Regions from separate parts of the Micromonospora sp. NPDC023737 genome, predicted to be linked through region 2. Evidence: riboswitches for the same ligand, from Rfam matches in the RefSeq annotation. Region 2 holds a riboswitch; each other region holds the start of a gene.

What was found. Region 2 has a riboswitch for cyclic di-AMP ahead of AB0F98_RS16650 (transglycosylase family protein). Riboswitches for the same ligand answer to the same signal wherever they lie in the genome.
Region 1: linked by a shared signal. The riboswitch ahead of AB0F98_RS23380 (hypothetical protein) and the one ahead of AB0F98_RS16650 (transglycosylase family protein) in region 2 are both predicted to bind cyclic di-AMP.
Region 3: linked by a shared signal. The riboswitch ahead of AB0F98_RS10010 (NlpC/P60 family protein) and the one ahead of AB0F98_RS16650 (transglycosylase family protein) in region 2 are both predicted to bind cyclic di-AMP.

The regions. Positions count from the first base shown of each region.
Region 1 covers NZ_JBFAAL010000012.1:107,278-114,922, forward strand. Annotated here, with positions in the region: gene AB0F98_RS23350 (maleylpyruvate isomerase N-terminal domain-containing protein) at 1-559, shown strand, start outside; gene AB0F98_RS23355 (hypothetical protein) at 710-1,117, opposite strand; gene AB0F98_RS23360 (hypothetical protein) at 1,340-1,477, opposite strand; gene AB0F98_RS23365 (STAS domain-containing protein) at 1,832-2,194, shown strand; gene AB0F98_RS23370 (SRPBCC family protein) at 2,476-2,946, shown strand; gene AB0F98_RS23375 (hypothetical protein) at 2,977-3,495, opposite strand; gene AB0F98_RS23380 (hypothetical protein) at 3,618-4,682, opposite strand; cyclic di-AMP (ydaO/yuaA leader) riboswitch at 4,696-4,828, opposite strand; gene AB0F98_RS23385 (cation diffusion facilitator family transporter) at 4,981-5,895, opposite strand; gene AB0F98_RS23390 (AAA family ATPase) at 6,004-7,645, opposite strand, start outside.
Region 2 covers NZ_JBFAAL010000006.1:296,211-303,855, forward strand. Annotated here, with positions in the region: gene katG (catalase/peroxidase HPI) at 1-1,170, opposite strand, end outside; gene AB0F98_RS16640 (Fur family transcriptional regulator) at 1,204-1,635, opposite strand; gene AB0F98_RS16645 (hypothetical protein) at 1,890-3,386, shown strand; gene AB0F98_RS16650 (transglycosylase family protein) at 3,591-4,223, opposite strand; cyclic di-AMP (ydaO/yuaA leader) riboswitch at 4,221-4,422, opposite strand; gene AB0F98_RS16655 (methyltransferase) at 4,718-5,734, shown strand; gene AB0F98_RS16660 (hypothetical protein) at 5,993-6,295, shown strand; gene AB0F98_RS16665 (N-acetyltransferase) at 6,555-7,313, shown strand; gene AB0F98_RS16670 (GNAT family protein) at 7,356-7,645, shown strand, end outside.
Region 3 covers NZ_JBFAAL010000003.1:260,523-268,167, forward strand. Annotated here, with positions in the region: gene AB0F98_RS10000 (NlpC/P60 family protein) at 1-703, shown strand, start outside; gene AB0F98_RS10005 (N-acetylmuramoyl-L-alanine amidase) at 862-2,865, opposite strand; cyclic di-AMP (ydaO/yuaA leader) riboswitch at 3,123-3,259, shown strand; gene AB0F98_RS10010 (NlpC/P60 family protein) at 3,272-4,312, shown strand; gene dcd (dCTP deaminase) at 4,409-4,987, opposite strand; gene AB0F98_RS10020 (pyridoxamine 5'-phosphate oxidase family protein) at 5,087-5,650, shown strand; gene AB0F98_RS10025 (zinc metalloprotease) at 5,728-6,708, opposite strand; tRNA gene AB0F98_RS10030 (tRNA-Gly) at 6,944-7,017, shown strand; gene AB0F98_RS10035 (hypothetical protein) at 7,107-7,265, opposite strand; gene AB0F98_RS10040 (class I SAM-dependent methyltransferase) at 7,293-7,645, opposite strand, start outside.

The DNA.
Region 1 (7,645 bases), on a different contig from region 2:
CTGGGAGCAACCGAGTGCGCTCGCCGAGTTCGGCGTCGCCGGCCTCGCGGGGCATCTCGCCTCGCAGGTCTTCCAGGTCGAAACGATGCTCGCCGAGCCGGTCCCGCCGGGCGATCCGATCGAGCTGCTCGAGCACTACGCGCGGGGGAGTTGGCTCGGCGCGAGCGTCGACGACGACGTGAACGTGGGGATCCGTCGGGTGGGGGAGAGCCTCGCGCAGGAGGGGCCGGACGCGTTGGTCGCGCGTACGACCGAGGCGGTGGACCGGCTCACCGGGGCGCTGACCCGGGAGCCGGCGGAGCGCGTGGTGCACCTGGCTCGGGGGCCCTGGTCACTCACCCTGGACGACTTCCTGACCACCCGGCTCATGGAGCTGGCCGTGCACTCGGACGACCTGGCGGTCAGTGTCGGCGTGGCCACCCCGGAACTGCCCGCCGACGCCATCGAGCCGGTGCTGTCGCTGCTCGCTCGGCTGGCGGTACGCCGACACGGCCAGCCGGCCGTGCTGCGCGCCCTGGCTCGCGCCGAACGTGCCCCGGACAGGATCAACGCGATCTGACCGGACCGACTCGACCTCGTGGATGTCCGGGGTGTCATCGAACGCCGGACACCCCGGACTTCAGCGAAACCCGGTGGCCCGCGCTGCCGCCTCCCAGCGCTCGAACCCGTCGTCCGACGTGGATCCGCGGTCGTGTCGCGTCCGCTCCGGTCAGGTGTCCAGGTCGACCGGGGAGTTGGGGCGGTCCACATCCACGAAGTCGATGTCGTCGACCGCGCGGTCCTCGCGACTCCCGGCGGCCCGTGCGGCGGTGCCGGCGGCCCAGCCGATCGCGGCACCGACCAGCGCCACGCCGATCAGCAGCGTCCAGGGCAGCGCCGGTCGGCGACCGGCGAGCGCATCGAACGCGAAGGTGGCTCGGCGGCGTGCCTCGTCGGCGGCGTTGCCGACCAGGTCGCCTGCCCCGTCGCCGAGGCGGTGACCGCCGCGCTGGGCGGAGCGGGCGGTGCCTCGGACGGTGTCCCCGGCGGCGTTGACCGTGGAGACCAGGTGTTGCCAGGCGTGGTCCGCGATCCGCTCGGGTCTGCTGCGGCGGTCCAGCAGGTTCGTTCCGAACATCGGGTTACCTCCTCGGGGTGCCGGCCGCGGTGGCCGGGTCGGCATCGGCCGTCCGGACCGGCGCGTCACGGTTGGCCTACCCGGCAGTGCCCCGGCCATCGGCACCCCAAACCCACCGAACCGCCCACCCGGGTCATCCACCGGCACGTCCCGGTTCGGCCCCGGCATCGAACTGCCGGCCGCGATCGGGCGGCCGGCAGGTCCGAGAAGGAGGTGTCGCGGTCAGCGCGCCAGGACGACGGCCGCACCACGAGCGAAGTCGTCGTCATCGTCATCGTCGTCGCCACCGCCGAAGCCGCAGGCCAGTACGAGGGCGAGCAGGGCACCGACGCCGGCCAGCGTGGCCAGTCTCTTGATCATTGATCATCCCCTCTGTGGTGGACTCCCGGCCGATGCTAGGCGGCAGGGGCAAGCGCGAATCGGGCTCGCGGGGACCGATCGATGCCTGGTCATGACGTCCGGAGCCGTCCGGGGCCGCGTCGTTTCGGCCCGACTGGCCTTCACCGGTTACCCTGGGCGGCGATACGTCGGCCCGCGACGGGCCGTTGAACGAACAGACGAAGAGAAGAATCCGGACAGGGGTGACGAAATGTGCCCTGATCCGCGAATTGCTCATCCCCCGGGGGTGGCGACCGAGGCCATCGGAGGAATACTCTCGGTCGCGGCCCGCGTACTGATGAGACGCCCGGGGGACGGGCGGGTGGAGGTGCTCGCGTGAGCCTGTCGATCGTGAAGTCGGTTCTTCCCGGTGGTGTCGTGGAGATCGCCCCGCGGGGCGAGATCGACGTGGACACCGCGTACGAGGTGCGCGAAGCGATCGCCGAGGTGCTGGCCAAGGGGCGCCCGGCGCGCATCGAGCTCAACATGCGCCTCGTCACCTTCATCGACTCCGTCGGCATCAGCGCGATGGTCGCCGGCTTCCAGACCGCCGAGGTGAGCGGCGTCAAGCTCGCCGTCACCGAGCCGAGCCGGTTCGTGCACCGGCAGCTTTGGGTGACCGGCCTGCTCGGCCTGTTCGGCGCTCCCGAGCCCTACTACGCCGGCACCGCCACACCTGAGGTGCTTCCCGGCGCCTGAGTCGCGCCACCCCTCGTCCGGGTCGGCGCGAGGTCCACGAGGCCCACGGTCACCCGTAGGCGGGCTCGCGAGGTCCACGGTCACCCCATGAGCAGGGGAGTGGCGCGAACGCGTGTCCGTTCACGCGCTGCCTCCGGCCCTGGTTCCGGCTCCCGCGGCCCGCGCCGCCCGTCATGCGACAGGTATCCGAAACCACGGCATGCGCTCCGTGGCCCGCTCAGCCGTTGCCACCCCGCCTCGGGTAGGCGAGGATCGGGCGACCGGCGACGGCGGGAGGCGGTGTGCTCAGGCGCGATTCCTTCAGTTACACCGTGCAGGCGCGCTGTGCCCTGACCGACGCCGCCGCGCTGCTCGGCGACCTGGGCCGGCAGGGCGCACTGCACCCGTTGGTCGTCCGGGTCCGCCGCCTGCCGCCCCGGCCGGGAGCCAGGGCCAGCTACGCCATCACCGACCGGCTGGCCGCCGGGTCGCTGCGGTTCCCGGTGACGTACCGGGCCGACGTGCTGGTCCGGGCGGACGACGAGATCGTGACCGTGGCTCGGCAGTGGCCGGCGACCATGGTGCGCAATCACACCTTGCTGCGTGCCGAGGCGGACGGGCTCGTGCGCATCGACGTCGAGATCACCCTCGCCGCGCCGGCGCCGCTGTTCGCGTACGCCTTCCGGCAGGCCCGCGCGGCGCACCTGGCACTGGCCAACCGGCTCGTCTCCGCGCTCGAACGACACCGGGAGAGCCCGCCCACCGCACAATGACCGGCACCGCGACAGCGGCCGGCGAAACGATCAGGCACCCGCGCGGCCGGCCACCGCGGGGCGCCCGCGCCTCGCCGCCGGTCCGGCCGGCCGCATCCGCCCCCACGGCTTGTACGTCGAGAGCACCGTCGCGATGATCATCAAGCTGGTCGACACGGCGGGCGCGATCACCAGGTCGGCGCGGTCGTGCGCCGGAAGCGCGGCCCCGAGGTCGCCGGCGGCGCGCAGGTTCGGCGTGAGCAGGAACAGCACGAGCCCGACCATCACCGTGGTGATCAGCAGTTTCACCAGCACCCAGCGGTACCGAAACAGCTTCCACGGGGTCAGCAGGGCGCTGGCCACGCCGACCACCCACACCGCTACGGCCAGCGGCGTGAAGAGCGTCGTGCCGATCAACGCGGCGACCGGATAGACCGTGGCTGCGTCGGCGCCGCGCAGCACCGCCACGCCCAACGCGAGCAGTACGAGGTCGGTCCCGAGCCAGCCCAGTGAGGTGACCAGGTGCAGCGTGAGCAGAGCCTTACGCACGGTCGGCGGTGTTCGGGTCATGGCCTCGATGCTGCCCGTGCGGGCCGGCCGGATCGTCCGCCGGCCGGCGACATCGTGGCTACGTTGCGGAACGTACCCGGGCAGTGCGGGTGGCCGCCGGGGCCGCCACCCGCACCGCGGCGTCAGTACACCGAGAGGTGCACGTGGTTGGTGTGATCGCTGGACGGGTCTCCGCCCGCCCCGCTGTACGACTTCCATCCGCTGCTGGGCAGCCAGATCTGCCGGTACCAGATCACGTAGAGCACCGCGAGCCGGTCGGAGTTGCGGATGAAGTACGCGGCCAGGTTGTTGCCGTACGTCTTGTCGCCGCCGGTGGCGTCACCGCCGAAGCCGTTCTTCTGCGCGGCGAAGTCGCATGCCCGCCCCTTGGGATGCTCGCCGGAACCGCCGTTGCGATGGCACGAGACGTAGCGGCTGAAGCCGGCCGCCTTGGCCTGCTCCAGCGCGTGCAGCGCGCGCGGGGTGATGCAGCCGCTCGCCGGTGTCGGATCGTTGACGCTGCACGACTCCTTGGGCCAGGAGCCGTCTGGGTTGCGTGGCGCCGGGTCGGCGTTCGCGGTGGAGGTGCCCCGGTTGGACCCGCCGGCGGAGGAATGGACCGCTGTCGCGTTGGCCACCTCGAGGGCTCGCTCGGCCTGTTGCTTGCGCTTCGCCATCACGGCGACCTGCTTGCGCTGCTCCTTGATCTCACCGTTCAGCGCGACGCGGGTCCGGTTCGCCTCGTCCCGGGTCGCCATCAGGTCACGCAGCGCCCGGTCCTCGTTGGAAGCGACGGCCTCCAGGGCGGCGGCGCGGTCCATGAAGCCCTCCGGGCTGCTGCTGCTGAGCAGAGCCGAGACCGCGCCGAGCCGGCCGGTGCGGTAGGCGACCCCGGCGATCTCGCCGACCTTGCCGCTGCGCTCCGCCAGTTCGGCGTCGGTCTTCTTGAGCCGGTCGGCGAGCTGCTGCTGCCTTGTCACGGAGCGGGCCAGGGCTGCCTTCGCGTCGAGCCAACCCTTGCTGGCCGCCTCCAACTGGGCGCGCAGGGCGGGGGTGCCGCCCTCGGCGTCGGTGCTGGGGGCCGCGGCGGGCAGAGCCGCCGGGGGCGTGGCCGCGGTGCCGGTGCCGGGGGTGGCCGCGAGGGCGAGGGCGAGCGCCGCGGCGATCAGGGCCGCCATCCGGGCGGCGCGTCGTCGTACGGGTGCCACTACTGGCATGCACATGTCCTTCCGTCAGCCGCCGACCGGGTTAGCTGACGGGTTCGGGACGGAAGATCCCTACCGCTCGCGCGGATGCACCCCAGGAACGTGGTTCCCCGGCTCGCCGAACGTCGGCGATTAGGCGGCGGTCGCCGCCGGCGCTGGTGGGCGCCTCCTGGCGGAGACCGGGACCGAGCCTACCGGTGCCGGTGGGACTCGTGCAGCAGTTGTGACTCCCCGTGCCGCTGGGCTCACCGGAAATTACGGCATAACCGCATCATGCGTCCGAAAACCCCGGGTGTTCCCGTCACCATTCGACCGCCCCGCAGGCCCCAGGGGCCGCGCCGGGCTCGATCTGCAACGTCGCGTGCTCGATGTGGAAGTCCTCGTGGAGTGCCTCCCGAGCCGCCGCGAGCACGGTGCCGACCTCCGCGCCGGGCGCCATGGTGAGGTGCGCCGAGGCCACCTCCATGCCCGAGGTGAGCGTCCAGACGTGCAGGTCGTGTACGCCGGCCACGCCGGGCACCGCGGCCAGCCGGTCGTGCACCGCCGTCACCTGAAGATGCTCCGGGGCGGCCTGGACCAGGATGCGGACCGCCGCCCGCCCGAGCCGCCAGGTGCGCGGCAGGATGAACAGGCCGATCGCCACCGCCACCAACGGGTCCGTCCACCACCAGCCGGTAAACGTGATGAGCAGCGCCGCCGCGATCACCCCGAGCGAGCCGAGCAGGTCGCCGAGGACCTCGAGGTAGGCGCCCTGGAGGTTGATGCTCTCCCGGGCACCGGGTCGCAGCAGCCAGAAGGCGGCCACGTTGGCCAGCAGGCCCAGCACGGCCACCGCCAGCATCGGGCCGGCGAGCACCTCCGGCGGGTCGCCGAACCGGCCGACGGCCTCGACCACCACGTAGACCGCGACCCCGGAGAGCAGTACGGCGTTCGCCAGCGCGGCGAGCACCTCGAGGCGGTAGAGGCCGAAGGTGCGTTGGGGGTCGTGACCGGCCCGTCGGGTGGCGGTGATCGCCGCGAGGGCCATGCCGATGCCGAGCACGTCGGTGAACATGTGCCCGGCGTCGGACAGCAGGGCCAGCGAGCCGGTCCGGAAGGCGGCGACCGCCTCGACCAGCATCAGGGCCGCCAGCAGGGCGAATGCCGCCCAGAGCCGGCCGCGGTGGTGCTGCGCGGCGTTCACCACCGACTCGTCGTGGCCATGCCCTGCGCCCACGAGACCACCCTCCGCCGACGGTCGGAACCTCTCAAACATATGCTCACATCGCAATGTGTGCAACTGTCGGCCGTGCCGGGGGCTGAGGCAGAGCCGCCGGGGGACCGGTCAGCCGGTCGGGTCGATCGTGCTGAGCCGCTGAGTGGCCCGGGAGAGCGCCACGTAGAGCGTCCGGACGCCCGAGCCGGGATCCGCCCGGATCTCGCTCGGCGCGACCAGCACCACCCCGTCGTACTCCATACCCTTCGCTTCCAGGCTGGTCACCACCTGTAGGCGGGACCCGCCGACCGTGCCGAGCCAGCCGGCCACCTCGTCCCGGCGGGGCGCCGGCGTGATCACTCCGACCGTCCCCTCCACCTCACCCAGCAGGGCCGCGGTGGCCGCCACCGTCGCGCTCTCCAGCTCCGCCCGCGGCACCGCCAGCTCGACCGGATCGATCCCGGTGGACCGGACCGCGGTGGGCAGCGCCAGGTCCGGGTCGAGCCGGCGGATCTCGGCCGCCGCCACCGCGAAGATCTCGGCCGAGTTGCGGTAGTTGGTGGTGAGGGTGAAGTTCTGCCGACGACGCCGGCCCAGCGCCTGGTCCCGGGCGCGCGTCAACTCCGCCGGATCACCGGTCCACGCCGTCTGCGCCGGGTCGCCGACCACCGTCCAGGACGCCAGACGGCCACGGCGGCCGATCATCCGCCACTGCATCGGCGACACGTCCTGCGCCTCGTCCACCACCACGTGCGCGTACTCCCGGTAGTCGGCCGGGCGCTCCCGGGCCGCCTCCCGGGCGGCCCGTTGCCGGTCCGCGTACGTGCTCAGCTCACGTACGCCACCCGCCAGCTGGAACGGATCCCGTTTCCGCCGGGCCGGCTGCACGGGCTTGCCGAGCAGCGCGTCGAGCTCGTCGAGGAGCGCGATGTCGGCGATCGTCAACCCCTCGCTGTCCAGCGTCCGGTACGCGCTCGCCAGCAGCCGGATCTCCGCTCCGGAGAGAACGCCGCCCGCGTACTGGCGCAGCCGCTCGGGGCGCGCCAGCCAACCCAGCACGTGCCGGGGGTGCAGCCTCGGCCACCAGGCCTTGAGGAACTCCCGGAATTCCGGCCGGTCGGCGATCTCGTCCTCGAAGGCGCGCTGCTCCGGCAACCTGCTGATGTTCAGGCGGCGGGCCTGGGCCCAGAGCGCCGCGAAGACCCCGTCGAAGCCGGCCCGGCGCACCTCGTTGCGGCGGGCGCCCCGCGGCAGCGCGCGATCCCGGATCCCGTCCAGGTCCCGCCGGTCCAGCCGCAGCAGTTCGCCGCGGTAGAGCAGACGCAGCTCCGTCGGACCGTCCGGCACGGCGTCCCGGACCGCGCGCTCCAGCACCCGGCGCATACGCAGGGAGCCCTTCACGGCGGCGACCTCGGGCGCGTCTGTCCGGGTCGCGCTCATCCCCGGGAACAGCGTGCCCAGCGAGTGCAGCGTGGCGGTCTCCTCGCCGAGGGAGGGCAGCACCGAGGCGATGTACTCGACGAAGACCGAGGAGGGTCCGACGACCAGGATGCCGCCGCCGGCGTACCGGCTGCGGTCGGAGTAGAGCAGGTACGCGGCCCGGTGCAGGGCGACGGCCGTCTTGCCGGTGCCGGGCCCGCCCGAGACGATCGTGACGCCGGAGCCGGGGGAGCGGATCGCCTCGTCCTGTTCGCGCTGGATCGTGGCCACGATGTCCCGCATGCCCCGCCCGGTCGCGCGGGAGAGCGTGGCGAGCAACGCGCCGTCGCCG
Region 2 (7,645 bases):
GTCGACGCGCAGCGCGATGTCACTCGTCAACATGCCCGGGGCGTGCCGCTTCGACGGGTCGTGGGCGTCCGGGACGGTCCCGGCCCCGCCGTTGTGCTTCGGCGTCCACTGGTGCGCGCCGGCCGGGCTCTTGGTCAGCTCCCACTCGAAACCGAAGAGGTTCCAGAAGAAGTTGGTGGTCCACTTGGTCGGCGTCGAGGTCCAGGTGACCTCCAGGCCACTGGTGATGGTGTCCGCGCCCTTACCGGTGCCGAAGCTGTTCTTCCAGCCCAGACCCTGCTGCTCGATCGGGGCGCCCTCGGGCTCTGGGCCGACGTGGTCGGTCGGACCCGCACCGTGGGTCTTGCCGAAGGTGTGGCCACCGGCGATCAGGGCGACGGTCTCCTCGTCGTTCATCCCCATCCGGGCGAACGTCTCGCGGATGTCCCGCGCCGAGGCCAGCGGGTCGGGGTTGCCGTTCGGGCCCTCCGGGTTGACGTAGATGAGGCCCATCTGGACCGCGGCGAGCGGCTGCTCGAGGTCCCGGTCACCGGTGTAGCGCTCGTCACCGAGCCAGGTGGTCTCGGGGCCCCAGTAGACGTCCTCGTCGGGCTCCCAGACGTCCACCCGGCCACCGGCGTAGCCGAAGGTCTTGAAGCCCATCGACTCGAGGGCGACGTTGCCGGCGAGGATCATGAGGTCGGCCCACGAGAGGCTCTTGCCGTACTTCTTCTTGACCGGCCAGAGCAGCCGGCGGGCCTTGTCGAGGTTGCCGTTGTCCGGCCAGCTGTTCAGCGGCGCGAAGCGCTGCTGACCGGCGCCGGCGCCGCCCCGACCGTCGCTGACGCGATAGGTGCCGGCGCTGTGCCACGCCATCCGGATGATGAACGGGCCGTAGTGGCCGAAGTCCGCCGGCCACCAGTCCTGCGAGGTGGTCAGCACCTCCGCGATGTCCTGCTTGACGGCGGCCAGGTCGAGGGACTTGAACGCCTCGGCGTAGTTGAACTCCTCGCCGAGCGGGTTCGCCACGGCGGGGTTCTTGGCGAGGATCTTCAGGTTGAGCCGGTTCGGCCACCAGCCGCGGTTACCGCCGCCCTGAGTCGGGTGCGGGGCACGTCCGTGCGCGACCGGGCAGCGCGACTCGCTTCCCGCTTCCGCGTCGTGGACGACGGCGTCGTGGTTCTCGGACATCGGGTTCCTTCCGTGCTTCTTTTATCAGGGGGATCAGGAGATACGTGTGGCGGAACAGTCGGGGCACCGGCCCCAGTAGACGACCTCGGCCTCGTCGATCGAGAAGCCGTGGTCGTCGGATGCGGTCAGACAGGGTGCCTCGCCGACGGCGCAGTCGACATCGGCGATCAGGCCGCAGTTCCGGCACACGACGTGGTGGTGGTTGTCCCCGATCCGGGACTCGTAGCGAGCCACGGAGCCGGCCGGCTGGATCCGCCGCACCAGACCTGTCGCCGTCAGCGCGTGCAGCGAGTCGTACACGGTCTGGTGGGACACCTCGGGAAGGTCGCTGCGGACGGCACCGATGATCGAGTCGGTGTCGGCGTGCGGGTGCGCGTACACCGCGGTCAGCACCGCCACACGCGGACGGGTCACGCGTAACGCGGCCCCGCGCAGCAGTTGCTGGAAGTCCGGAGTCGTGGACACGGCACGCAGTCTTCTTCGTTTTTTGGAATCAGTCAAGATTATGGGCTGGACGTCACCCTGGCCCGCCCGAGGCCAGGTGCCACCCGCCGATTCCGCAGGTGACTCAGATCACCCGTCCGGCGTGCGCAACCTGCGGCCCATGGGGTCGGCACTCTCGCCCGCCGCCCACTGCCCGCGCACGACGCCGGCACCGCGGGGGTTCTTCCGCCACGCGGACACCCGCCATAGGGTGAACGCCGGCGGGAGGATCACGCATGGACGCGGCGCAAGCGATCTCGTTGGTGGCGAACTGGATCCGGTCCAACGGCCTGGACTATCCCACCGAAGAGTTGACGGCGGATCGCTTCGAGTCGGGTTGGAGCGTCTACGCGCCGGTCACCGTCGACGAGACCGACCCCATGGCGTTCCTCGACATGCCGGTGGGACGCTCGGTGTTCCTGGTGGGAGACTCCGGGCGCATCGAGGAGGTTTCCTCCTCGATCCCCCCGCAGCACTCACAGGACCGGTTCACCGTGCAGGAGATCGCGAACGGGCACGCCTCCGCCGGATCGGACGAGTCACAGTTCATGGCCGAGTTCGAGCGGGCCTTCCACCAGGCCGCGGCCGGACAGCCATCGGCCGTCAGCAGCTTCACCGTCGTCGACAACCCACCCGACGACGCCCGAACCGCCGCGGAGGCCTCGCAGCTGCTCGAACCGATCGTGCAGCGGCTGGCTCAACTCGGGCCTCCCGGATGGCAGCGGTTCTCGGCCGAGTTCGCGTTCACCGTCTCCGCCGAGATCGCCCACCTCGTGTTCTGGTCCGGCGACCGGTCGCTGCCGGTGCCCGTCCCGTCGCGGGTCGGCGAGTTGGTCCGTCATCAACGAGACGTCGCCGCGCGGATGCCGGCCGGGCCGTGGTGGCGACTGCTGTTGACCGTCACCAGCAGTGGCGAGATGGCCGTGGACTACGACTACGGCGACGAGCCCTTTCCCGACGGCCAACTCATGCCGCCCGAGCACTACCGCAACGACCTGGCGGCCTATCCCCGCTCGCAGATACCGGTATGGCTCGCCGGGTATGTCGCCGGGCCCGCCGCACAGGGCCGCGACCCGCGACGAGCGGCGGCCGCGGCAGCAGCCGACGCCGCGGCCGGCCGCACGGCCACCGTCGTGGACGATGTCCCCTCCCTGCCGGACGTCTGGACGCGGTGGGCGGCGCTCTCGGCGGTGTACGCCGGCGTCAGGTCGGATTGGGGACCACGTATCTTCCCCGGGCACGGCTGGTACGAGAGCGACCGCCGCAGCGGATCGGTCCTCTACCTGCTCCCGGGTGAACGCGCGGTCCTCTCCGGCGGGAAGTGGAACTCGGAGCTGCTCGACGCCGCCTACAACGGCGGCCGGCCCCTGCCCGACCTCTACGCCGGAGCACCCGCCTGGGTCACCGACAGCGTCCTCAACACCCGTAACCGCAACGGCCTGTTGACGTTCTGCCTCTGGTGGGATGGCGGCCGGTGGTACCGGGGCGCCACGAACACGTCCGGCGAACTCGACGTTCCCCTCCCCCAGATCTGGACCCCGGACGAGACCGTGCGAGCGATGACCAGCCAGACCGGTCCCGGCACCGCCGCCGCGTGCGGGGGCTTGCTGACCGCGCTCAACGCGCACCGGGGCACCACCCGCGAGGTGGCCGCCCTCTTTACCCGCGTGCTCGGTGCCGACATCGACGCCGCCGTCAACCAACTCAGCCTCGCCGGACTACTGGCCGTCTGAGCGCGGGCCCGGGCGACCGATGCCGGTGCCGCGGGGGATGGACCGCACGCCGATCCGGAACTCGATCACCGCGACCCGGACGCACCGCCATCGGCAAGCGGCCTCCGGGACGGAAGAACCTTCCGCCCCGGAGGCCGCTCAGGCCGACGACGACCCGGGCCGGAACGTGCTCGAAGGCTCGGGTCGCTTCGGAAGCGTGCTCGGTCAGAGGCTGAGCCGCTGACCCGGGAAGATCAGGCCCGGGTCGGCCCCGACCACGCGCTTGTTGCGCTCGTAGAGGGCGTGCCAGCCGCCGGCCACGTGGTGCGTCCCGGCGATCTCCGACAGGGTGTCACCCGACTTCACGACATAGGTGCCGCCGGTCGAGGTCGAGGTGCTGTGCCGCTGGGTGTGGGTGGTCGACTTCGACCCGCCGCCCGAGGAGCGCTTCGACCCGCCGGTCGACTTCGACCCGCCAGTCGACTTCGACGACGTCGAGCCACCCTCCTTGCCGCAGGTAGGCCACGCTCCGATGCCCTGGCCGTCGAGCACCTTCTCGGCGATCGCGATCTGCTCGTCACGGGTGGCGAGGTCGGCGCGGGCGGCGTACTTCGTGCCGCCGTACCCCTCCCAGGTGCTCTGGGAGAACTGGAGCCCGCCGTAATAGCCGTTGCCGGTGTTGATGTGCCAGTTGCCGCTGGACTCGCACTGAGCGATGGCGTCCCAGTTGACCGCGGCCTGGGCGGGGGCGGCGCCGAAGAGCGCGACGGCGCCTGTCACCGCTCCGGCGGCCAGGGCGCCGACGGCGACGCGACGCGCGGTAACGGCACGGTGACGGGCGTGGTACGCAGATGTCATGGATTTCCTCCACGCCGACGAGGTGAGCTGTCGGGTTCGGGCTGAGGTGCCCGGCCGCGGAATGGGCGGCTTCACCCCGAGGCGCCCCTGACGCGGGAAGCCGGTGACTTCGCCGGTGGGCGCCGGGAAACGGTGGGTCCCCCGCTCCTGCCTGGGTGATGTTCCGACGATCGGCGGCAGGATTTGGCGTTACCGGTCGCGGTGTTCACGTTGGCGAACTCGACCGACGCTAGGCAGGATTCGGGGCGATTGCCCACTTCCTGTGAAGTTGTTCACCGGGCCACGCGTGGCGGCCGGCGCTCGAGTTGCGCGCCCGCCTGAGCCGTGCATCGGTGGCACGCGGCCTGGACCGCCCAATCTGGACGATGACGGGTGGCGCGAGGTCACGGACCGTCGAACGAGCCACTACCGGATTCCGGCCTCGCCGTACGTACCGCGGGGACCCCATCGGGCCCGGCGAAATCCGCCACATATGCGCATGCTCTGATGTGCCCATGATCAGTCCAACTCCTCTGATGAGTCTCGTCGCCGGCGTGTGGGGCTTCAAAACCCTCGCCGTCGGCGTCGAACTCGGCCTGTTCACCCGGCTCGCCGGTGGGCGCGCCATCACCGTCGACCAGGCAGCCACCGAGTTCGGCCTGGCCGAACGCCCGGCAGACATGCTGCTGGCGGCGAGCGCCTCCCTCGGCCTGCTCGAGCGGGCGGGCGACGGCTACCGCAACTCAGAGCTCGCCGAACAGTTCCTGGTCGAGGGCCGCCCGTACTACTTCGGCGGGCAGATCCGCTACTCGGACCTGCGCACGTACCTGCCGTGGCATCGCATCGCCGACGCGTTGCGCACCGACCGGCCGCTGACCTGGGATCCGCAGAGCCAGCAGTCGATGTTCGACACCAGCGACCCGGAGATGATCAGCCAGTTCTGGGACGCCATGTACTCCACGTCGAGCTTCACCGCCAGGGCGCTGGCCGGCGCGTACGACTTCGGCGCGCACCGATCGCTGCTCGACGTCGGGGGCGGGGCGGCGGCGTTCCCGATCGAGTTGTGTCGGCACCTGCCGGACCTGCGGGCGACCGTGCTCGATCTGCCGCACGTCCTCGTACGCGCCGACCAGCGGATCGCGGCCGCCGACCTGACCGATCGGATCAGCACCGTCGCCGGCGACTTCCTCGCCGACTCCGCGCTGCCGCGGGGACACGACGTCATCCTGCTGAGCATGATCCTGCACGACTGGGACGAGTCCACGAACCGGGCACTGCTGACGAAGTGCCACGCCGCGCTGCCGCCCGGCGGGGCGATCGTCATCTGCGAGCTCCTGCTGAACGACGAGCGCACCGGCCCGCCGGAGGCGGCGCTGATGGGCATGAACATGCTGGTCGAGACGGAGGGCGGCCGGAACTACTCCGGAGCCGAGTACGCCGCCTGGCTCGCGGCGAGCGGTTTCGTCGACATCCGTACCGTGCCGTTCGATGCTCCGGGCGCCAACGGCGCGGTGGTGGCCCGCCGTCCCTGAACGGACGCCGCCGGCGCAGACCCCGACGACGGTGACCGTACGACGTCATGACACTGCGGACAGTGATCTCGGGTGGCTATTGGGGCGAACGTCCCGTGACGACTGCGACACGTCGACGCGCAGGGCTGGGTGGATCGGGCCTGGTGGGCCACAATCCGGAGCGGAGACCTCGGCAACTCAGTCCGCCCAGCCGCCGGGGTTTACCGGGGGGAGGCAGTGGTGAAGGTAGGGCGGACACGAATCCCAGGGGGGATAGCCATGTCCGAAACACACCGCAGTGACGCCGTCACAGATCGCCCTGACGAGGTGACCGACCCGCTGTTGTGGAAGCTCGCCCTCGAGGTGGCCGACGCGCACGAGCCCGACGGCCAGGGCGGCTGCGACAACCTGCTGTGCGCCGGTGAACCGTGGCCGTGCACCGCGTGGAACAACGCCCAGCGGGCGCTACGCGCCGCGCGGGGTGACGTCAACGCCGACGCCCCGGCGCCGGTCACACTCAACGTCCCCACCGGCTGGTCCGCCGCCCCGATGCTGCCGGCAACCCGCCGCACGGCGGCGTGACGAAGGACCGCGCGGCCTCGTGACGCGACCGGGCGGCACGCCCGGCACGGGTACCAGCCGCGGCCCAGATGGGCCGGCCGGCGCGTGGCCACTTCGGGTACGGCTGCGGGTGGTCCGGTGGCGCAGGAGCTGAGCGACGCCGGACACCGCAGCCCGCCGGGGCGGTGACCGCCACGCCTCCGAGCGACGGACCGTGCCCGCGAAGCCGGCGATCGAATATGGGGTGCGTACCGCCACGCGAGCGCTCTACCGTGCGGCCGTGACTCTCGACATCGCGAGCCTCGCCGAGCGCCCGGACTTCGCTTCCCTGCTCGAGGAGGACTTCGACGGGGCGTGGCCGCCGTTCATGCTCTGGGACCCGATGGGTTCGGTGTACTACAGCGTCGCCCACGACCTGTATCCGGAGTTCGTGTTCGCCGCCGTCGACCCGGCGGAGCCGGGACGCGCGGTCGCCCGGGCGTACGCGGTGCCGCTGCGCTGGACCGAGCCGGAACTGCCCGACGGCGGCTGGGACCGGATGATCCAGCGGGCCACCATCGACCGGCTCACCGGCACCGAGAGCAACATCGTCTCCGCGTTGGAGATCTGCATCCGACCCGACCGGCGCGGCAGCGGGCTGTCCGCGCTGATGCTGGACGCCATGCGCCGGGCCACCGTGCGGCAGGGTTACGACACCCTGGTCGCGCCGGTGCGCCCGAACGGCAAGCACACCCGGCCGGACCTGTCGATGACCGAGTACGCGGCCCAGGTCCGCGCGGACGGTCTACCGGTCGATCCGTGGCTGCGGGTGCACGTACGGGCGGGTGGACGTATCGAACGGGTGGCGCCCCGGTCGATGACGATCGCCGGCACGCTGGCCGACTGGCGGCGCTGGACCGGCCTGCCCTTCGACGTCAGCGGGCCGGTACGCGTGCCGGATGCGCTAGTGCCGGTGCACTGCGACGTGACGCACGATCAGGCGGTCTACGTCGAGCCCAACGTCTGGGTGCGGCACCGGCTCTCGTACGCCGTCGGCTGACGTCCGACGGGTCTTCCCGGCACCTGTGATGGATCTTCGCCGATGGGCGAGCAGCGCGGGGCACCGAAGTCGGCCGGGCTGGCCGATCATTGGAAGATGTTTCCCGTGCAGATCAGCGGTCGGCGGCTGACGCTACGCGAGCTGACCGAGGCGGATGCCGACGCGTTGCACATGATCCTCGCCGACCCACGAGTGGCCGACCGAGTCCTTGACGAGGCGCCCCCGTCACCGTCGGAGATCCGCGACGCGATCCCCGCCTGGCAGGCGGATGCGACCAGCCGGCAGCGTGAACTCTACAAACTCGCCGCGGTCGCGGACGGCCAGTTGGTGGG
Region 3 (7,645 bases), on a different contig from region 2:
GGCGATGACCCGGGTCGGTGACCTCGCCTCCCGCTACTACATCAGCGGGCCCTCACAGGACCTCGGCGCGCTGTTGCTCAGCGCCAAGCCGGACACGCTCACCGAGCAGCTGACCATCCTGGACCGGCTGGCCCGGCAGGAGCACAAGCAGGTCGAGGGCATCCTCAAGGTCCGCGCGAAGTACGACGCGGAGAAGCAGAAACTCGACGCGCTCATCGCCACCCAGACAAAGCAGAAGAACGACCTGGCCGCCAAGAAGAAGAGCATCGACGCCGAGATCAAGCGGCTCGAGAAGACGCTGCCGAAGAGCGTCGTCATGCCGGAGAACTGCCCGACCGTCAAGGGAGTGGTCAGCGGGGCGGCCCGCACGGCGATCCAGACGGCCTGCAAGCAGGTCGGTGACCCGTACGTGTGGGGTGCCACCGGGCCGAACTCGTTCGACTGCTCCGGCCTGACGCAGTACGCCTACAAGGCGGCCGGGATCAGCCTGACCCACTTCACCGGTGCCCAGTGGAACGAGGGCAAGGCCATCCCGCGCTCCGAGGCGCGCCCGGGTGACCTGGTCTTCTTCTTCAGCGACCTGCACCATGTCGGGCTCTACCTCGGCAACGACCAGATGGTGCACGCACCACGGGCCGGCAAACCGGTACAGGTGGCGAGCATCAACTACATGCCCGTCGCCGGCTTCCGACGACCCGGCTGATCCACCACGTACGCCGAGGGCCCCCGGTCGACCGACCGGGGGCCCTCGCGTTTCTCGTGACGCTCATCGAGCCAGGTGTCGGAGCCGGCTCGGCGCGGTGCCCGAGCCCGTTCCGTACGGCGGAACGACCCGCTCGGCGGGGTGCCGCACCCCGTCCGTCAGCGGGGTGCGCCCACCGCGGACGGGAGCAGCAGCACGTCGTCGAGGTTGACGTACATGATGCGGTGGCCGAACTGGATCTGCACGTACCGCAGGTCGCCCCGGATCACCGTCCAGTCGCCTGGGGACGAGCCGTCGAAGGTGGAGGCCTTGTAGTACTCGCTCGGCAGCACGTCGCCGACCGCGTACCGCTGCCCGGCGGTGAGCGTGTACTGCATCGGGGAGATCGTCTGGTACGGCACGCCGGCCGGGTAGGCGGCCTGCTCCGGGTAAGCCCGGCCGTAGACGGGGATAGTCGCCTTCCCCGGCTTCGGAGTCACCACGAACCCGGTGGCCCACTTCGCGGTCGGTGCCGAGGCCGGGTTGTGGAACCACGCCTTCTGGCCGAGGTACCAGATCGCCGTCCAGTCACCGCGGACCTCGGCCACCGCGTACGTCTGGCCTGCCGAGGCCCGGGCACCGTGGTCGGAGATGTACATGGTGTTCGGCGAGCCGTCCGGACGGAGACCCAGGTCGTTGACCAGTGGGGCGTCGTGGCTCGGCGCGTTGTGCAGGATGACCGCGGAGGAACCCCGTAGCGGGCAGGGCTCGGCCGGCGGCGGCGGGCTCGGCACGCCCGGCGGCTGCTGGTTGCAGCCGACGAACGCCGGCCGGTTGACGGCGAGGTCCGGGTCGATGGTGACCAGGCCGGTCCATTTGGTGCCGGTGGTCCGGAACGGCGCCTTCAGCAGATCGAAGTAGTGCGACCAGTCCCAGTACGGGCCCGGGTCCCAGTGCATGTCGGCCACGGTCGAGGCGACGGTGCCGGGAACGTTGTCGTGCCCGATGATGTGCTGCCGGTCCAGCGGGATGCCGAACTTCAGCGCCAGGTGCCGGACCAGCTTGGCCGAGGCCCGGTACATCGCCTCGGTGTACCAGGTGCCATGGCCGGCGAAGCCCTCGTGCTCGATGCCGATCGACTTGGCGTTCACGTACCAGTTGCCGGCCTGCCAGCCGACGTCCTTGGTCCGAACGTGCTGCGCGACGTGGCCGTCCACCGAGCGCAGCGTGTAGTGCCAGCCCAGGTAGTCGGCCTGCTGCACGAGGCCGACGCTGGGCTCGTAGTACCCCTCGGTGTCGTGGATGACGATGTACTCGATCTTCTGCTGGGCCGGCCGGTCGCCCAGGTCGTGGTTGCCGTAGTCGCCGGCGCCCGGGCCGTACTGCTCGTACGGCGCGGGAATCCACTCGCAGCCGAGCCGGACCGGGCACTCCACCCGGTCCGGGCGCTGCGACTTGCGCAGCCCGAGGCGGTGCACCGTGTCCGCCCGCGCGGTCACCGGGTGCGCGGCGAGGGTGACCTGGTGGCCGTCGTCGGTTCGTCGGTTCGCACCGGCGCGGATCTGGTCGTACACCTCGTCCGCGAAGGCGGAAGCGGTCTCCTCGGTGTCGGCTCCCGAGTAGCGCGCCACCGCGCCGTACCAGATTCCCGGGTCGGTCTCCGAGCCGACCGGGCCGCCCAGCTGCTTCTGGTACGAGGCGAGCAGCGCCGCGCCGCCACGGATGTTGGCCGCCGGGTCGGTACGGAGTGCCCTGGCGTCGGCCCCGGTGAGCGCTGCGGCGGCCTGAAGGGTCTGTAGCGCCGCGGACGCCGGCGCGGCGGACGGTTCGGCTCCTCCGGGCGCGGCGACCGTCAGCGGCCGGGAGGTGTCGCCGCGCGGGTCCTCGCCTTGGTGGACGTGGTGGCCCGCGGTCAGGCTCGCGACGTGAGCCGCGTCGGTGAGGTGCAGCGGCCCGTAGCCGCCGCTGGTGCTGGGCCTGCCGGCGTGGGTGTCCCACCTGGACTCCAGGTAGGAGACGCCGAGCAGGACGCTCTCCGGCACGCCGTATTCCTTCGCCGCGGCGGCGTACTGCTGCTGACGGTCGCCGGCCGGCGCGGCCCCGGCCGGGCCGCCGGTCAGTGGCACGGCCGCGGCGGCGGTGACCACCGCGGCGGCGAGCAGGGCGCGCCTGCTCCTCGACATGGTCGATCGTTGCATCGAACCCCCAGGTACGGATGGGTCTTAGGTATTGGTCACCTTCGCTCCACCGTCGCGCCCTGGTCAATACCTTTCCATTGATCGGGGGGTTCGGAAGAAAATCTTCGGAATCGCACGAGGGGTGCGCTCCCGCTGCGTCACACACGGAGTGTCACCGTCTGACGGGTTGCGGATCGGTAACGGCGCTCTCTAGGCTGATCATTCGTCGGCCGGCAGCAGGTCCGTCCAACCCGGGCGGTAACGGTCCGACACCGCCGAGTCGCTCGCCGAGCGAGCCGGGGACCCAGGTTTCCGGGGTGAATCCGCAGCCACTGCGGTAGGGCGCCGACCTTCCCGCCCGAACCCGTCAGCTAACCCGGTAGGCGGTCAGGAAGAAGGAGTACGGAGCCCGGTGGCACACCATGCCCCGCGGCCGCCGTCCGGACGGTCGGCGACAGCCGGCCCGACGACGGGTGCGCCGCGTCCACGCTGGTCCCGCATCACCACCGTCCTCGCCGCCCTCATCGGCGTCAGCGTCGTCCTGACCGGCGGTGCCACAGCGGCGCACGCCGACCCGTCGGTCGCCGAGATCGAGCGCCAGATCGACCAGGACTGGAACAAGCTCGAACCCGTGATCGAGCGGCACAACGCCACCCGTCAGGAGCTCGTGGCCAAGCGCAAGCAGGCCGATGCGCTGGCTGCTCGGATCAAGCCACTGCAACTCCGGATCGACCAGGCCATGGACAAGGTCGGCGTGCTCGCGGTGCGGGCGTACAAGGGTGAGAACCTGTCCACCGTCAACGCCCTGCTCGGCAGCCAGTCACCGAGTGACGTCGTCGGCCAGCTGGAGCTGCTCGACCGGTTCGCCCACAACCAGCAGACGGACGTCGCCCAGGTCGTCGACCTGCGCGACGAACTGGCCCGGCAGAAGGCGCCGCTGGACGAGCTCGTCGCCCAGCTGACCCGGACCGAGGCCCAGCTGGCCGCGAAGAAGAAGCAGATCAACGCCGAGATCGACCGGCTGCAGAAGCTGCGGATCAAGGTGTACGGCAACGGCGGCGGCGGCCCGCTGCGTCCGGCCCCGTGCCCGGCCACCTATCCGGGTGGCGCCGCCGGGGTGGCGGTGAAGTTCGCCTGCGCCCAGATCGGCAAGCCCTACGTATGGGGAGCCGACGGGCCCGACTCGTACGACTGCTCCGGGCTCATGCTCGCGGCCTGGGCCAAGGCCGGGGTGTCACTGCCGCACAACGCCGCGCAGCAGCGCAGGGTGACGAAGACGGTGAGCCGTGCCAACCTCCGCCCCGGCGACCTCGTCTTCTACTACAGCGACCTGCACCACGTCGGCATGTACGTCGGCGGCGGATGGGTGGTGCACGCCTCCCAGGCCGGGGTGCCGATCAAGATGAAGAAGGTCGACGACGGCCCCATCCACAGCTTCGGTCGTCCCGACTGATCGTTCCGCGCAGAGGCCCCTTCCACCGAGTGGGAGGGGCCTCTCCGTGCGCCTGGTGAGGCGCGAGGTGCGTCGGGTTCCGGGGCCGATCGCCGGTCAGCGGGTGGGCCAGGTGCGCCAGTTCTGCCACGCCCGGCTCGGCGTCGGGCCACGCTGACCCTGGTAGCGCGAGCCGTAGACGGCCGAACCGTACGGGTGCTCGGCGGGTGACGAGAGCCGGAAGATGCAGAGCTGGCCGATCTTCATGCCCGGCCAGAGCGTGATCGGAAGGTTCGCCACGTTCGACAGTTCCAGCGTCACGTGGCCGGAGAATCCCGGGTCGATGAAGCCGGCGGTGGAGTGGGTCAGCAGGCCGAGCCGGCCCAGGCTGGACTTGCCCTCCAGCCGGCCGGCGAGCTGCTCGCCGAGCGAGATCACCTCGAGCGTCGAGGCGAGCACGAACTCCCCCGGGTGCAGCACGAACGGCTGCCCGTCGGGTACCTCGACCACCGATGTCAGGTCGTCCTGCTGCTGTGCCGGGTCGATGTGCGTGTAGAGGTGGTTGTTGAAGACCCGGAAGAGCCGGTCGAGACGTACGTCGATGCTCGACGGTTGCACCAGGGTGGGCTCGAACGGCTCCAGCCCGAGCGTGCCGGCCTTGATCTCGGAGACCAGGTCGCGGTCGGAGAGCAGCATCGCACCACCATAGCGAGGCCCGTTCGGACGACTCGAATCCGGTGTCGGTGACCAGCGCGTCGTGTCGCTCGTCGAACATTTGTTCGATAGAATGCCTGCATGGCTTCCTGGTCCGAATTCGCAGCTGACGAGCCCCGGCTCGCCGACGGGATCCGCGTTCTCATGCAGCAGTACGGTCCGGGCTTCGGCTATCTGGCCACGGTCCGTGCCGACGGCGGGCCCCGGGTGCACCCGGTGTCTCCGGTGATCACCGACGAGGGGCTCTTCTGCTTCATCATCGACTCGCCCAAACGGCGTGACCTGGAGCGGGACGGGCGCTACGCACTGCACTCCTTCCCGCCGGAGGAGACCGATGACGAGGCGTACGTGGCGGGGCACGCCCACCCGGTCACCGACCAGGCCCGGGTGGCCCGGCTCGCGGCCAGGGCCGGGGCAGCGTCCCAGGTCGACTGGCGGCTCTTCGAATTCACCGTCGACGTGGCCATGCTGACTCGGCGCGACTCCGGCAGCGCCGGTGGGCCGGGCGAGGGGTGCGGCCGCCCAGGCGTGCAGGTCTGGCTCGACCCGCACGCGGACGATCGGCCGGCCGATCTGACTCCGGTCGTACCGCAGGCTCGTCCCGCCCGCCACGGGCGCCGCGACGTCCACCGCTCGGCAGCCTGAACGCGTTCCTGGGGAGTGAAACGTCGGCGCCGGCCCTTGTCCGTCCAGAGGGCCGGCGCCGACGTTACGTGTCGACGTCAGGCCGCGCGGTAGGCGTTCCACGCGGTCAACATGCGGCTCGCCTGCCCAGGGGTGAACTGGTACATGCACGAGTCGTAGGTGTAGTCCATGAAGTTCGTGATCGGGTCCAGGCCGGCAGCGCTGCAGGTGTTCCGACCGGTCGGGCACTCGTACGCCGGCGTGGCCTCGGCCGGGGTGTCATCGACACTGTCGCCCGAGCCGGAGCAGCCGCCCTGGAAGGTGTGGTAGAGGTTCAGCCAGTGGCCGACCTCGTGGGTGGCGGTGTCGCCCTGGTTGTAGTTGGTCTCGTTGCCGCCCGGCAGCGACTCGTTCAGCACGACCACGCCGTCGGCGCTGTTGAGCCGTCGTTGCGGGAAGGTCGCCCAGCCGAGCAGGCCGGGGGTCACGTCGCCCAGGTAGAGATTCAAGGTGTTCTTGCCGCCCTCACGCAGCGCCGACTTCATCGAACGCTCGGCCGAGGAGCCGTCGAGGATCGGGTACCAGGACGGGTTGACCACTCGATTGATCTTGCTGAGCTGGAAGGCGAAGGCCGTGGCCGCTCCGCCGGTCGCCCCGCTGTACGCCTGGTTCAGCACGGTGATCTGGTTGTTGATCATCGAGTCCGGGATGTTGCCGCCGGCCCGGGTGCTGTTCTCCTGGATCACGTGCACGACCACCGGGATCGTGACGGTGGCGAGCGGTGCGACAGCGCCCGTACGCCGGTTGGCGCGCTCGCGGAGCGCGGCGGCCAGGTCGGCCTCGCGCTCCTTGATCTGGGTGGCCGTCAACTCGTTCGGCTCGTGCTTGGCGGCGCTGCCCGCTTTGACGCGGGCGTCGGCGTGGGCGTCGGCTGGCTCGACGCAGGTGCCCGCAGGGGCGGCGGAGACGGCCGAAGCGGCCGGAAGGACGCCCACGGCGGCCGTGCTGAGCAGCAGCGCGAGGGTCGTGGACGCGACGCCGGCGGTACGCCGGGTCAGCAGATTGGGACGGAGTCCCATGGGCCCACCTCTTTCTGGCAGCGCGACAGGAGGTGTGTCACGCCGTGGCTGAGAACGTGAGGCAGACGCTACAAGTCATCGAGAGATTTGAGAACACCTATACCTTGCCATGGTGAAACCATCTGTCGGGGCGTGAGCGCTGGTCCGCCAGCCCGTCCGGCGCCGGGTTGCAGCCGGTGTGCCAAGGGGGTACCTGGATGCGGGTGACCGGTGACTCGGGTACAGTGGTGCCGCTGCGGGTGTAGTTCAATGGCAGAACATCAGCTTCCCAAGCTGACAGTGCGGGTTCGATTCCCGTCACCCGCTCCAACCGAAAGGCCCTGGCCAGGACGCAAGTCCCAGCCAGGGCCTTCGATGTTCCACGGGCCGCCAGCGCCCGATGGGCCATCCACGGGCCACTAGCCACGCTTCTTACCGGCCTTATTGCCCTTGCCCGTCGCCTTGTCCGAGGGGCCGGCCGCCGACTTCTTGGCCTTCTTGCGCTCGGCCTTCACCGCGTCGCTCACCGCCTGGGCGATGGCCCGATCCGCCTCCGAGCTGGCGTGCTGGTAGATCATGGCCGCCTGGGGCGAATCGTGGCCCGCTCAAGACCGGCGACGGGCAAAGATGATCCCGCCGAGCGAGCTCTCGGCCGAGGTGAGAGTCATCTGTGCCTCGACCGTGAAGCCGCCTTCTTGCAGCCATGCCGCCACCCGAGCGGGCTGCCGACGGTGGACGTAAACCTTCATCGGGTGGCCGCCGTAGCCCTGAGTCTTGAGCCGTGATTCGTCACCGACGTGGAAGCTGAGCAGTAGAGGGCTGCCGGGACGCAGCACTCGTCGGAAGTGTGCGAAGACCGAGCCGACCTGGTTGTCGGGAATGTGGATCAGCGAGTACCAGGCGACCAAGCCGGCGACCGAGCCCTCAGCCAGGTCCAGGTCGGTCATGGAGCCCACCT